DNA from 3 places in the Alteromonas sp. M12 genome. Region 3 is predicted to be linked to each of the others. Evidence: predicted binding sites of a transcription regulator. Region 3 holds the regulator's gene; each other region holds the start of a gene.
The links. The regulator FliA, encoded in region 3, starts transcription of late flagellar genes. The targets are predictions, from matches to a motif close to CTAAAGNTNNNNNNNNNNNNGCCGATA.
Positions count from the first base shown of each region.

Region 1 (2,277 bases), 2.3 Mb from region 3:
CTTCGCTATTTGCGGTAACATCAAGTGCCCATTCAAGCATTTTTTGATTAACCAACGCATTTGGTTGAGTAAAGCTATTTTCAACTTGCTTAAATTCATAGGTTCTTTGTCCTATAGGTAAACGCTCGATGACAAAATCTTTATCCACTATGACTTTTTGTTTACGGGCTCGACCCACTATATCTATTGGATAGTGCTGTCTTAGCTGTTTTAAAATTTTACTTATCTGTGCATGCCAGCTTTCATCTAATGGCTTGTGGTAAAGCAGGGAAACGACAATTTCACCACTTAAAGTACTTAAATAGTCGATTTGAAATAGTTTGCGTCGCGCTATTTCATTGTCTTTTAATAGCACCACCAAATCGGCCATTACTTGATTGATCAGTTTACTCGCGGGAGGAAATTGATCGACGCGGTATTTCTCTTTGCTTTGTTGGTCGAACATGATGTGAAACAGCTCATCACCTTCATGCCAAACACGAAACTCCGCACGCATTCGGTAATTCAGAGTTTGCGAAGCGAACACTTCTAATTTGGGCATTTTAAATTGGCTAAACTGAGCGCTTAAAGCTGTCACTTTTTCATCGAGTTGAGCTTGGTAAAATTGGGGATCTATTTCTGTTGGACGCATCAAAAACTCGATAAGGTTGGCATTGAAAGAAGATTCGCGAATTTTAAAGATTTCCTGCGCGCTTGCAAATGCAATTTGGTTTTTGTTTTATCGTACATAGGGTAAAGCACTAATTTGACTGATTATTTCCCATATTAGCGGAGTTATTTAATTTAATTTCTCAATAAAGTGAATTTATAGCCGATACTATTACATGAGGATAGTGAGGTATTGCACATGAATTTCGGTGAAATTAAAGCGTTTATGGGAGATAAAACTCAGGTTAATCCCAATGACGCTGTGAAAAATCAATTGCGCGAAGCGGGTTTAAGACAAGCCGAAGCGGGTATAAGTGCGCCTGCAGAATCTACGGTTAGCAAACTCAGCTCGCAAACCACAGTCGGGTTAAGAATTTACAATAGCTCGCTCAATCAAACATTACAAATTGATGAGAAGCGGGCCAATCTTAAAAACCCAGAAGAAACTAACAAGAGTCTGTTTGACTTCGAGGAAGTGGCCAAGAATGTGCTCCAATTTGTTGGTGGAGTGATATCTGGCGCTGCTCGTAATGGGGCAGATGAAGAAACATTAGTTAGTTTATTCGAACAAGCACGTTCCGGTGTTTCTAAAGGTATTAAGCTGGCTGAAAAAGATTTATCTGGTTTTATGAACGAAGAAATTTCCGACGGAATAGGCCGAAGTGCCGATTTGATTGAACAGGGAATTCAGCGTTTACAAGATAAACTCTTCGGTAGTCAGAGTGATCCAGAAGATAGGGAATTGCAATCAGATACTTCGTTAATAACAGAGAGTCTTTCTGCCTCCAGCCAACAAAATGGCGAATTACAGATCCGCACTCGAGACGGTGATGAAGTGGTTATTCGTTTCGAAGATTTAAAACAATTCGAATTAAATCGACAGGTTTTATTGCAACAAGAAAAACAGATTAAGCAAGAACCAAACATTGAGCACAATGATGTATTGCCACGGGCTGGTATTGACAGTGCTGGAAATGAAACAGTAGAAACTGCCAACAACGAAGCTGAAGAAGTATCAGCTCAATCTAATACTCAATCTGAAACGTCTCAAGCCGCCACTAAACAAACAGAAGTGCAGCAGTCGGTGTTTATTGCACAGAATAATTACAGCTTTTCTGTATCTGGAGAGTTAGACGAAAGTGAGTTGCAGTCCATTGGCCAGTTAGTTTCTGATGCTAATGATTTGGCTACGACGTTTTTTGATGGTGATATCGAACGGGCCTTCGAACAGGCCTTAGAAATTGGTTTTGATGAACAGGAGCTAACCGGCTTCGCTTTGCAGTTAACTCGACAAGAGCAAGTGGAAGTAGTTAAAACTTACGAGTCAGTCTCACACTACAGCGATGAGCAAGGTAGTCAAGAACAGTCATCAAAGCCGGTGGAGAGAGTAAGTGATTACTTACAAAAAATGTTGAATGTGTTTGAGCAATCACAGCAAAAGTTAGCCGATGGTGATCAGTACGAAACTTTGATTAATAGCATTATTAATGAAGTGCAGGATTTAGGTACAAATGATTTGGTGTCGGCAATCAATGATTTTCATGCATTCAATAAACAGTTATTGAATAATTTGCCCACTGCAAATCAATCATCTGAATCTGAACAATAGTTTAGAGACTAGTGCCACAG
Region 1 is NZ_CP144164.1:4,143,544-4,145,820, reverse strand. Features, by position in the region: gene trmA (tRNA (uridine(54)-C5)-methyltransferase TrmA) at 1-631, opposite strand, end outside; gene VUI23_RS17735 (DUF5610 domain-containing protein) at 848-2,257, shown strand.
Region 1: a site for FliA is predicted at 791-817, ahead of VUI23_RS17735 (DUF5610 domain-containing protein). Genes of this name have one in related genera too.

Region 2 (2,277 bases), 1.8 Mb from region 3:
CAGGCTAATCAACGGCCTCAGGCTGCATTACAGTTGCTCGGGTAATATAGAGATAATCAAATTTCTGAGGGTAGGAAATGAGAGGCCAACCCAGAGGCACATTGGAAATGTGTCTAGATAGGCCAGGGATGGCGGTGGTGTCGGCACCACCTAAATAAAAAGCCGACTAACAGGACTGAGAGTGTAGAAGTTTGGTTGAGAGGCCAGTATTCATTCTCTAACCCTGCCAGCCGGACAGAAACAGTATTTGCTCGTACTCCTAACGTGAGCAAGTTGGCCAGGTCATTTGATCTGGCCTTTTTTTATTCTTATGCCAAAAAAATGGCTTTTCTATTTTGTCTCACGTTTATACTTGCATAACTTAGCAATCGCTGTGCCAAAACTCGCTCAAGTCTAAAAGTGAAATATTCAAAGTAACAAACACATTTAAATTACAACAAAGTAATATTGCTCAGTTGGCGGTCACCTACGTTAACCAAATCGCATTTAACTTTGCTTCCTTGAGGTGACTCTGACTCAATGCGCAATATTTAGTTCAAACCAATTAAATGGGCGTTGAAAAATAAACATTGGGCTTCCTACATAAAACCAGCCTAAACACCTTTTTATCTCCTGCTATTCACTTATCTTTTTAAAATAAATATTCATTATTTTTCATCTTTATATAAAAGTTGTTATTTTTCAATTATTTACATTTAACGAAAAAATAATAAAAAAACTAAAGATCTTCAAGTAGCGGTCGATAACATTAGTTGAGGGGAATTCTTTTTAAAGAATTTTATGTTGAGAATCGGTAGAGGTGCTGATTCTTAAACAAAGAGAGGAGGCTTACAAGATTTATTTCTTGGAAGTCAAAATTGAGGCGAATTACCTTATCAGTTAATAGGTAGTTCTCAGGAGGTAAATATGGGTTTATATGTAAACACCAATGTGTCGTCTTTGAATGCGCAGCGACAGTTGTTTGATTCAGGACAGGCACTTAGCACATCATTTGAAAGATTGTCGTCAGGCTTTCGTATCAACCGAGCAGCAGATGATGCGGCCGGTTTACAAATCTCAGATCGTCTTACTACTCAGGTACAAGGTCTAAACCAAGCGGTACGTAATGCAAACGATGCTATTTCACTAGCACAAACAGCTGAAGGTGCATTAGGTGAGGTTACATCATCATTGCAACGTATTCGTACCCTGGCGGTACAATCTCAAAACGGGATTAATACATCTGCTGACCGTTTAGCACTGCAAAAAGAAGTTTCTGCATTGAAAACGGAAATCTCACGTATCTCAACCGATTCACAATTCGCCGGTGTTGATATTTTGAAGGGATCTTTCTCGGCAGCTTTCTTAGTTGGAGCAAATGGCGGACAAACCATATCCGTGAACTTATCTCGCTCTGGCGGTTACGGTTCTTCTGGTTTGAATATAGGTTCTCTTTCAGTTGCCACTATCGCAGGTGCATCTGGTGCACTAACTTCGATTGATAATGCAATATCAACAGTGGGTGCTGTGCGAGCCGATTTAGGTGCGTTGCAAAACCGTTTCCAATCAACCATTCGTAACCTTAGCAATATTTCAGAAAACATTGCCGGTGCACGTTCACGTATTCGTGATACAGACTTTGCAACGGAAACAGCTGAACTAACCCGTAATCAAATTGTTCAACAGGCCTCTTTGTCTGTGCTTAGTCAAGCAAATCAGCGACCTCAGTCGGCGTTGTCTTTGCTAGGATAATTTGATTAGCTTTTTTAAGGTTAGTCTAACAATGATAATGCCACTATACTCTATACAGTTAGTGGCAAATTGCTTTTAAGTGGAGGTGGAAGATGGATGTCAATTTTTCACAGTATGGCCAGAATTTTGCACAGCAAGAGGTATCAACACCTGTTTCTGTAAACGTATCTGAACAAAATCAACTCAGAAACGAACAGAAAGCGGTCGCCGAGTCTGCGCAAAATGGTCAAGAAAAAGAAAGGCAGGCCGATAACAACGCATCGAACAATGAAAGTTCTTTGAACATTGAAAGTGCGGTTAGTGAAATAAGTGATTTTCTACAGGCAACTAATCGTCAACTGTCGTTTTCTGTTGATGAAAAGAGTGAACGACAAGTGGTTAAAGTAACCGACTCAGAGTCTGGGGAAGTGATTAGACAAATCCCCTCTGAAGAAGTACTTGCTTTGTCTGAGAGAATCAAAGATCTCCAGTCTGACGTTGGCAGCGCAGTAGGGGTATTATTAAACAAACAAGCTTAGTTTTTAAAAGAGGTTCGTTATGACTATT
Region 2 is NZ_CP144164.1:3,178,797-3,181,073, reverse strand. Features, by position in the region: gene VUI23_RS13785 (flagellin) at 1-45, shown strand, start outside; gene VUI23_RS13780 (flagellin) at 907-1,731, shown strand; gene VUI23_RS13775 (flagellar protein FlaG) at 1,824-2,249, shown strand; gene fliD (flagellar filament capping protein FliD) at 2,269-2,277, shown strand, end outside.
Region 2: a site for FliA is predicted at 719-745, ahead of VUI23_RS13780 (flagellin). Genes of this name have one in related genera too.

Region 3 (2,277 bases):
TCTCGGTCGTTTCTATAACATAGTTCAGGCGACTTTGCGCATCAGGTATTTCTTCATTGGCTAAATTCGAAATGCGATCATCAAGTTGAAAACTATTCAGAGAGTCATGGAGCTGGCGGGTTAATTTGCCCACCTCTGCAAATAATTCAACAGAATTGGTTAAAGAGGCTTCTTCGAGCAATTCGCTAGCAGCTTGGTTATCTCCGCTTTCCAGCAATTCAACTAATTTTTTAGCGTCATCAAGAGACATTGGAGCTTTATTAGAGCCGGTCATTTAGACACTCCTAATTTTCAACACAGGTTAAATCTTAACCCAGTCTCTCAAAAATCTTGTCTAGCTTCTCTTTAAGCGTAGCCGCCGTAAAAGGCTTAACAACATAACCGTTCACTCCAGCCTGAGCTGCCGCCACAATTTGTTCTTTTTTCGCTTCAGCCGTTACCATTAAAACTGGTAAATGCTTTAAACTATCATCTGCACGAATGGCTCTAAGCAAGTCAATTCCTTGCATGCCTGGCATATTCCAGTCTGTTACTACAAAATCAAAATCACCTTGTTGCAACATAGGTAACGCAGTGCTGCCATCATCGGCTTCTTGAACGCTTGTGTAACCTAAGTCTTTAAGTAAATTTTTGATGATGCGTCTCATCGTTGAAAAGTCATCAACAACGAGGATTTTCATATTTTTATCCAAAACTGCCTCCAATGAGGATTAAATCAAATGGTGTTTTATTATTCTTCGTTAACTCGCCAAGATTGCATTTTGCTTTTCAATTTTAACATTGCTTGGCTGTGAATTTGGCTGACTCTGGACTCGCTAACTTCGAGTACCTCGCCAATTTCTCTGAGATTCAACTCCTCATCATAATACAATGACAGTACGATTGCTTCTCGTTCCGGCAAAGTAGTAATAGCATGTGCTAATGCTTTTTGAAATGAACCTTGTAGTAAATCCTGAAAAGGCGTGTCACTACCTTTATTTTGCTCAGTGGTAATCACATCTTCGGTAATACCTAAATCTTCAATACCGATAATTTTTCCAGCGTTGACTTCATTCAACATCTGATGGTATTCGGGTAGGCTTACTTCTAACTTTTCCGCGATATCTATATCTCTAGCATCTCTGCCCGTTTCACGTTCTACTTGATTAATTGCTTGGGTAATTGCTCTCCCATTTTTATGCACAGATCTGGGTGTCCAGTCGCCTTTGCGGATTTCATCAAGCATGGCTCCGCGGATACGGATACCTGCAAAAGTTTCGAAACTTGCGCCTTTTGAGCCATCGAAGTTTTTTGCGGCCTCGAGCAATCCAATCATTCCAGATTGAATTAGATCATCCACTAATACACTGGCAGGTAATCTGGCTAATAAATGATGGGCAATTCGCTTAACCAAGGAAGCATGTCTTTCTACAAGTTGAGCCAAATCGGCTTGTTGTTGATAAGCTGCTGCCTTTCTAATCACCTTTGTCCACCTACCACTTTTTCGGCGACAAGTTGTTCTAAGAAAAACTCTAAGTGTCCACCAGGTTGGTTGGGAATTGGCCAATGCATTGCTTTTTCTGCAAGGCCTTTAATAGCGATAGAAGCTGGCGATCCTGGAAATGCATCTACAATTGCTTTTTGTTTTCGAACTGACTTACGAATATTCTCATCGTAAGGAACCGTTGCTACTAGCTCTAAAGCAACATCTAAGAAACGGTTAGTCACTTTAGATAACTTTGCAAATAACTCTTGTCCTTCGCGCATGTTACGTACCATGTTGGCAACGATCTTAAAGCGAAACACGCCGTGTTCTCTGTTCAGTAGTTTGATCAACGCGTATGCATCAGTTAAAGAGGTGGGTTCATCACAGACAACCATCATTATATCTTGTGATGCTCTGGAAAAACTGAGCACCATATCTGATATGCCCGCAGCAGTGTCTACAATAAGCACATCTATATTGGTACGCAACTCACTAAACGCGCGAATTAGTCCTGCATGTTCAGTGGGGCTGAGTTCGGTCATTGATTGTGTTCCGGAGGTTGCCGGTGCAATCAATACCCCATGAGGGCCCACAACTAAAACTTCATCCAGCGTACATTCACCAGATAAAACATGGGATAAGTTTTTTTCTACTCGCAAGCCTAACATGACGTCGACGTTTGCCAACCCTAAGTCGGCATCTAACACCATGACGCGCTTGCCCATTTTAGCCATCGAGATAGCCGTGTTTAAGGTAATGTTCGTTTTACCGACCCCACCTTTACCACCGGTTACCGCAATCACTTTAATTAA
Region 3 is NZ_CP144164.1:1,395,678-1,397,954, reverse strand. Features, by position in the region: gene VUI23_RS05940 (protein phosphatase CheZ) at 1-274, opposite strand, end outside; gene cheY (chemotaxis response regulator CheY) at 309-692, opposite strand; gene VUI23_RS05930 (RNA polymerase sigma factor FliA) at 731-1,462, opposite strand; gene VUI23_RS05925 (MinD/ParA family protein) at 1,459-2,277, opposite strand, start outside.